Regions from separate parts of the Rhodococcus sp. FW305-130 genome, predicted to be linked through region 3. Evidence: riboswitches for the same ligand, from Rfam matches in the RefSeq annotation. Region 3 holds a riboswitch; each other region holds the start of a gene.
The links. Region 3 has a riboswitch for S-adenosylmethionine ahead of AC3WQS_RS10140 (aminotransferase class V-fold PLP-dependent enzyme). Riboswitches for the same ligand answer to the same signal wherever they lie in the genome.

Region 1: linked by a shared signal. The riboswitch ahead of AC3WQS_RS26675 (putative leader peptide) and the one ahead of AC3WQS_RS10140 (aminotransferase class V-fold PLP-dependent enzyme) in region 3 are both predicted to bind S-adenosylmethionine.
Region 2: linked by a shared signal. The riboswitch ahead of AC3WQS_RS03010 (LLM class flavin-dependent oxidoreductase) and the one ahead of AC3WQS_RS10140 (aminotransferase class V-fold PLP-dependent enzyme) in region 3 are both predicted to bind S-adenosylmethionine.

Annotation. Positions count from the first base shown of each region.
Region 1 is NZ_JBYTAP010000009.1:266,678-268,937, reverse strand. Features, by position in the region: gene AC3WQS_RS26680 (ABC transporter substrate-binding protein) at 1-948, opposite strand, end outside; gene AC3WQS_RS26675 (putative leader peptide) at 1,086-1,175, opposite strand; SAM riboswitch class I at 1,184-1,278, opposite strand; gene AC3WQS_RS26670 (GNAT family N-acetyltransferase) at 1,296-1,886, opposite strand; gene AC3WQS_RS26665 (FAD-dependent oxidoreductase) at 1,895-2,260, opposite strand, start outside.
Region 2 is NZ_JBYTAP010000001.1:605,596-607,855, forward strand. Features, by position in the region: gene AC3WQS_RS03005 (ABC transporter substrate-binding protein) at 1-892, shown strand, start outside; SAM riboswitch class I at 1,072-1,167, shown strand; gene AC3WQS_RS03010 (LLM class flavin-dependent oxidoreductase) at 1,172-2,251, shown strand.
Region 3 is NZ_JBYTAP010000003.1:27,410-29,669, reverse strand. Features, by position in the region: gene AC3WQS_RS10140 (aminotransferase class V-fold PLP-dependent enzyme) at 1-1,295, opposite strand, end outside; SAM riboswitch class IV at 1,349-1,463, opposite strand; gene AC3WQS_RS10135 (PucR family transcriptional regulator) at 1,524-2,260, opposite strand, start outside.

The DNA of each region.
Region 1 (2,260 bases), on a different contig from region 3:
AACAGCCTGATCGGCGAGAACGCCGCGACTGACGTTTGGCTGGAAGAAGAAGCTCACACCCGGGTTCGGCCTTGTGAGGATTCGTCCGCCTGCGCCCTCGATCTGCGGCGCATCCTGCGGAAGCGCATCGCTGACCGCATCGAGCTGGCCGGAGGCCACGCTGCCTGCCCGCACACCAGATTCGGGGACCACCGTGAAGTCGACGCCGTCGAGGTAGGCCTCACCCTGATGCGCGACCGCGTCCGACGCCCAGTTGTATCCCGCACGCTTGGCGATCTTGACGCTCTTGTCCTGCTGCCAGTCGGTGTACACGAACGGTCCGGAGGCGATCACCGCTGCACCGGGGCAGCGCTGCTCGGATGCCAGCGCGGTGGTGGAATCGGCGAGGATTCCGAGCTGTGGCGTCGAAGTTGCCTGCAGGAACTGAACATTGGGTCCGGAGAAATTGATCTTCGCCGTGTGAGCATCTACGACGTCGGTACCGGTGTACGAGGACAGGTAACTCTTCGCCAACGACGCGTTCGGTCCGAGATTCTTGACCGAGTCGAAGGTCTTCTTCACCGAATCCGCCGTCACCGGGGTGCCGTCACTGAAGGTGGCGTCGTCGCGAAGGACGAACGTGAAGCTAGCGGCGTCGGGGCTGATCTCCCAGCTCTTGGCGAGCCACGGGGTGATCTCTCCGGAGTCGGGATTTTGATCGGTCAGCGAATCCACCACGGTCCGAGTGACATACACGGTCTGGTTACTGCCGGCCTGGGCCGGATCGGCACACGTCGGCGCCTGCGACAGACCGTAGCGAAGGGTTCCGCCGGACTGGGCGGGGCCTGCGTCGGCAGCACTGTCACTCCCGCTGCTGCAGCCGGCGAGGACGGTGCCGAGAACCGAGACAGCACCGATACCGGCGATTACGGTCGCGCGTTTGCGGGCACCGAATGAGGGCGAAGACACCAAGAACTCCTAAAGAGGCATGCCGAAGAGCGCACCCGTCGCCTGAGACGAGAAAGGCGATCGAGCACGAATCACTTGTGAGAGAAGAGAAAACAGACTTGTCGACGACTCGCCTGAGTGTGAATGACTGACCGAGGTCAGTTGGTACAGAAAGATCCCGCGGTGCGGCACAGGTCTACGTGACGACGCGACCAGGCGGTATCGAAACCGCCTTCGACTGCCTTCATTTCGTGTTCCTCCATCGGTCCTGGCGGTAGCACCCGCACCCGATCACTCGGGGGGTTGCTGCGACTTCAATGAGCCAGGTCTCTCGGTCGCTCTGGATGGTCGTTCGCAAGTGTACGAGGTTAAACCCGGGTGTTGTCAACCCGGTCGGTAGGAATTGCTGCTCGAGTCACATTTTCGAGGACCCGAAGTTGTTTCTCGAACGGGTGGATGCCCACCTCTTCGGGCGAGAGTGACGCGTCGTAAAGCGGTGTGTATCCACTGGACAGATACAGCGCGACGGCCTCGGGTTGCCGAGGACCCGTCGTGAGAAACACCCGGTTGTATCCACGAAGTTCGACCTCTCGTTCCAACTCGCGAACGACGGCCTTGCCGAGGCCGCGCTTCCGATAGTCGACCGATGTCCAGATTCTCTTCAGTTCGGCAGTGGTGGAATCGAATTGACGAAACGCACCACCGGCGATCGGCAGACCGTCGTGGGTGAGCACCAGAAGCGCACCCTGCGGATAGGCAAATTCTTCTGCCGGATACGTCGTGAGATCCTCGAGCATCGCTTCGCGAGTCCCGCCGTAACGCGAACTGTATTCGAGTGCCAACTCCGCGATCAGTGGAGCTGCCAAGGGATCGTCCTGCGATACCGAATAGACCTCTACCGCTCCGACACCCTCGAGCTGTCGAGTTCCGAGCTCCAGTGCCACAACACTTTCCTCCATGAATCTGGTCAACGCTCCCCCAGCCTGAAAACTTCCGGAGCGAGGGTGGTTCCGTCGACGAGGTCCGCCACAAGTTCACCCAAGGCCGGACCGAACTTGAACCCATGCCCCGAGAACCCCGCCGCCACCGTGACGGCTCCGACTCGGTCGATGACGAAGTTACTGTCCGGCGTGCTCGTGTACAGGCAGGTGAGCGACTCGACACGGGTGGAATCGACACCGGGCAACCACGACTCGGCGTACTCCACCAATCGCTGCTCTCCGTCGACACCAGGGGTGTAGTCACGGGTCTGCGGAGTCACCACCGGCCCGGTCGCGTGTTCGCCGATCTTGATCCCGTCCTCGGAACCAAGCCCGTAGATCCCCGCGGTCTC
Region 2 (2,260 bases), on a different contig from region 3:
TCCCAAGCTGGACAAACTGCGGATGGTTGCACTCAACGGTCCGCAGGCCAATCTCGAATCATTGAACAGCGGTCAGCTCGATGTTGCCTACATTCGCGGCCTTACTTCGGCGATCAATTCCGCCAAGTCCGCTGGTTACCCCGGTTACATCGACGTGCTCAACGCCGGTAGTGCCGAGATTGTCAACAATCGTGAAGGCCGACCGGGCTCGGATGTTCGCGTTCGCCAGGCTATCGGCTACGCGCTGGACACCACGTTGATCGATCAGCGCGTGGAAAACGGTGAGGGACTGCCTGGCTCGGAGTTGTTCGGTCCGACGTCGCAATGGCACGTAGACACACCGGGTATTGCCTACGACCCCGAAAAGGCCAAGGAGCTTCTGAATCAGGCGAAGGCAGACGGATACGACGGCACTCTCGACTACGTCGTGCTCAGTGAGCCCAAGGACCACGCGATCGGCCTCGCCGTGCAGTCACTGTTGCAGGCCGTCGGGTTCGAGGTGAACTTGATCTTGGCCAACAACGCCGGCGACATCGTGCAGAACGTCTACGTCAAGCACGATTTCGACCTCGCGCACGCGGGCATCGGAATGTACGAGTCGATTCTCGATCTCGGATTGTTCTCCACGACCAACAGCACCTCGATGGCGAATACTGCTGGATATGCGAACCCGGCGATGGATCAGCTGATCGCAGATCTACAACAAGCCAAGGATAATTCGTCGACCCTGGCGATCATCGGCAAGATTCAGACGCTGTGGAACGAGACGGTTCCGTCGGCGCCGATCGGCGGGCTCACGTCGTTCTGGGCTTGGCAGAAGAACGTGCACGGTGTGGTTCCGACTGCAACCGGCATCATGCTGTTCGATCAGGCATGGATGGGCGCGAAGTAGCGTTCCAGCGCACACCGAGAGCCCCGTCCGACGCGAGTCGGGCGGGGCTCTTTCGTGTCTACGTCGGCTAGCGTTGCGCAACCCTTTCGATCAGGATGATTGTATTGAAATATGTTGTAGGTCAATATGATTCGTCAAGCGCGATTTGACTTGTTCAGCGTCGCCCGCATAGATTGCATCCACCATCCAGAGTGGCTGAGAGACCTGGCTCGATGATGCCGCAGCAACCCGCTACCTAACCGCAGTGTGGGTGCTACCGCCAGGACCGATGGAGGACACATGACTGTATTTGCCGTGGGTATCGAACTGGACGGCGAGGGCACTCACCCCGCTGCCTGGCGCCGAAGCTCACATCGCCCGGATCAGTTGCTCACGGGTAAGGCCGTGCGCGATCGCGTCGCGGCTGCCGAGAATGCGGGCTTCACCTTCGCGACGTTCGACGATTCCATCCTCCCTCCGAGTGGTGACATTGTCGGCCGCATCGATGCCGTCTCCAGGGCGTCATACGTGGCGGCGACGACCAGCACGATCGGACTGGTCCCCGTCGTCGGGACCACGTACGCCGAACCGTTCCACACCTCTTCGCAATTGGCGACATTGGACTACTCCTCGCGTGGGCGTGGCGGCTGGCTTGCTGTTCCGGTCGAAGACGATGCCGCGGCGAGGGCGTGGGGGAGGGCTCCGGTAACGACGGAGTCGGCGCGTCAGCAGGAGCAGCGGGATTCGGTTACCGTCGTGACAGATCTCTGGGATTCGTGGGAGGACGACGCCGTCGTCCGTGACTATCTCAGTGGGCGTTTCCTCGAGCGTGATCGTCTGCATTACGTCAATTTCGAGGGCGACACCTTCTCGGTGAAGGGGCCGTCAATCGTTCCGCGGCCGCCGCAAGGCCAGTTGGTGGTGTTCGGCCGCTACGGCGCCATCGAACCACACCAGGCCGATGTTGTTCTCGTTTCCGGTGATTCGGTGGAGGCCATTGCACAGTCGGCTGCCAAGGCGCGCGATGAGGGCGCGTCATTGGTGGTCGCCGAGGTCGATGTGGCATTCGATACGCCGAATCTGTCTGCGGCGCAGCGGTTGATCGAGCTGAACTCGTACGGGAATGCCGTCGTCACTGGCCGACTGCTCCTGGCTGCAGATCCGGGGGAAGCGGCCGTGGTTCTGAAGGAATTGGCCGGACACCTCGACGGTGTTCATTTCCACGCTCTCGTGATCGACGAGGACCTTCCGGTGCTGGCCAAATTCGTGCTTCCGGCGCTGTCGAAGTCCGGATTGACGCGACGCCCGGTTCCGGGATCGACTCTGAGGGGCAACCTCGGCCTGCAGCGGCCCGCAAATCGATTCGTCCACTCCTCCTGACTTGACTTC
Region 3 (2,260 bases):
TCTGCGGCTCCGAGGAAGGGGCGGGTCTCGGGCACGGGGTTCCACGCACCGGCAGTCTTGGCGTAGTTCCAATCACGCTGATTCGAAACCAGGATGTTCACGGCGTCTACCAACCGCGTCACGTCGTCCGAGCTGCTACCGAGGCCGAGGCTGGCGCGAACTGCACCGCCGGTGAGGCCGAGGCGTGCGAGAACCGGGTGTGCGCAGAAGCGACCGTCGCGAACTCCGATGCCGTGCTCGGCGGAGAGGAATGCGGCGATTTCGCCCGCTTCGAATCCGTCGACGGTGAAGGTGACGATTCCGACGGCGTCCGGTGCGTCATTCCACAGTCGCACGAGCGAGACGCCCTCGATGGCGGACAATCCGTCGGTGAGCTGGGCCGTGAGTGCCTTCTCTTGCTCGGCGATGACGTCGAAGTCCAGCGCGTGCAGGGTTTCGCATGCGGTCGCGATGGCTGCCGCACCGAGAACGTTGGGGGAACCTGCCTCGTGGCGGGCAGGCGCGCAGGCCCACTCCGTGGACTCGATGGTCACCTCACGCACGGCGCCGCCGCCGGCGAGGTACGGCTGAGCCTCGTCGAGCCAGTCACGGCGTCCGACCAGAACACCCGCGCCGAAGGGCGCATAGAGCTTGTGACCGGAGAAAGCGATGTAGTCGACCCCGCATTCCTGCAGGTCGATGCGACGGTGAGGAGCCAGCTGAGCTGCGTCGACGAGGATACGTGCGCCGCAACGATGAGCGATGTCAGCCAAGCGTGCAATCGGCAGGATCTCGCCGGTCACGTTGGAGGCACCGGTGATTGCGAGCAGCGCTGCAGGCTTGGTGCACAGTTCACCGATCAGACGCTCGATCGTCTCTTCGATGGTGTCTGCAGCGGTGACGATACGAGCGTCGTTCCACGGCAACAGGTTTGCGTGATGCTCGACATCGAGGACGACGGTGCTGCCGGGGACGCACTGCGCAAGCAGGTTCAGCGAATCGGTGGTGTTCCGGGTGAAGACGACAACCTGATCGTCGGCACAGTTCACGAAACGAGCAACGGATTCACGAGCGTTCTCGTAGGTGAGCGTGGAGATCCGAGACGCGTAGCCGGCACCGCGGTGGACGCTGGCGTATGTCGGCAGCAACTCGGCGATACGGTCGGTGACCTGGGCCAATGCCGGCGCACTCGCGGCGTAGTCGAAGTTGGCGTAGGAGCATTCGCCGCCCTGAACCAATGGAACCTGCAGGTCAGCACCCGAAACCTTGGCAATCGCGGTGGTGCGGCAGGTGTCGGCACTCAATACAGCAGTCATCGAAGACAATCCTCACGTTCAAGGACTCGTTCGTCGGGTGATGGCCCCGGAAGAGTCCGCGCTTGCCGCATTCGTTTTCGAACGCAGCCGGGTCGTCACCCGGAGCACCCCACCGCGGAGGAGGGTTGCCGACCAGCAAGCCGGGGCTGAACACTGGTACTCGTGACCTGGCAACGAGGATGGCAGGAACCTCCCGTGCTTGTCAAGACGAAGCCGCGAAGATCTCCGTCAGGGCGCGATGGTCCGGCAAGCAAGGTGGAGCGCGAGTCTCGTTTCCGGATCTGCGAGATCCACCGAGAGAAGGCGCTGAATTCTATCGATCCGACTCGATACGGTGTTGCGGTGCAAGCCCATTCGGGTTGCGGTGTGAGCCAGAGACGATTCTTCGTCGAGGTACGTCGACAAAGTCTCGAGCAACTCTCCATTCGAATCGCGTAGCGGCGCGAGCAGTGCCGCGGCTGCGGGCTGAAACGTGTCGGTTCGCGTCCACGCCAGCAGCAACTGCGCCAGACCCAGGCGGTCCACGTGCAGGAAGCGGCCTGTCTGCGACCTCGAACCCGCGAGCCGAGCGGCATCCCCGGCCTCAGACAGGGACGCACCGATTCCAGCCGGACCGTCGTGTGCGCGTCCCACACCGACCCAGGTCTCCATCGTGGGTTCCAACCTCGCCTGAGCTGCACGGATGCTCTCGGCGATCCTGGTGATCGACTCCGGTCGCGGCTCGCCCGGCAGAGTGGTCCACGCTGCCCAGCCGTCAGCCTGTTCCACGACATTGGCGTCGATTCCCTCGGCGGCGAGGGCGTCTGCGACCTCACTGCGCCTGGCCACCAGGTCGACCTCACCGACCGCCAGGACTTTGATGCCGATATGCCATCCGTCCAGTGCCCAACCCGCGTCGAGTGCGCGCCGGAGCAGTCCGGGTGTGGCGTCTGCTGACGTGTCGATCAGTTCACCGAGTAACGCGC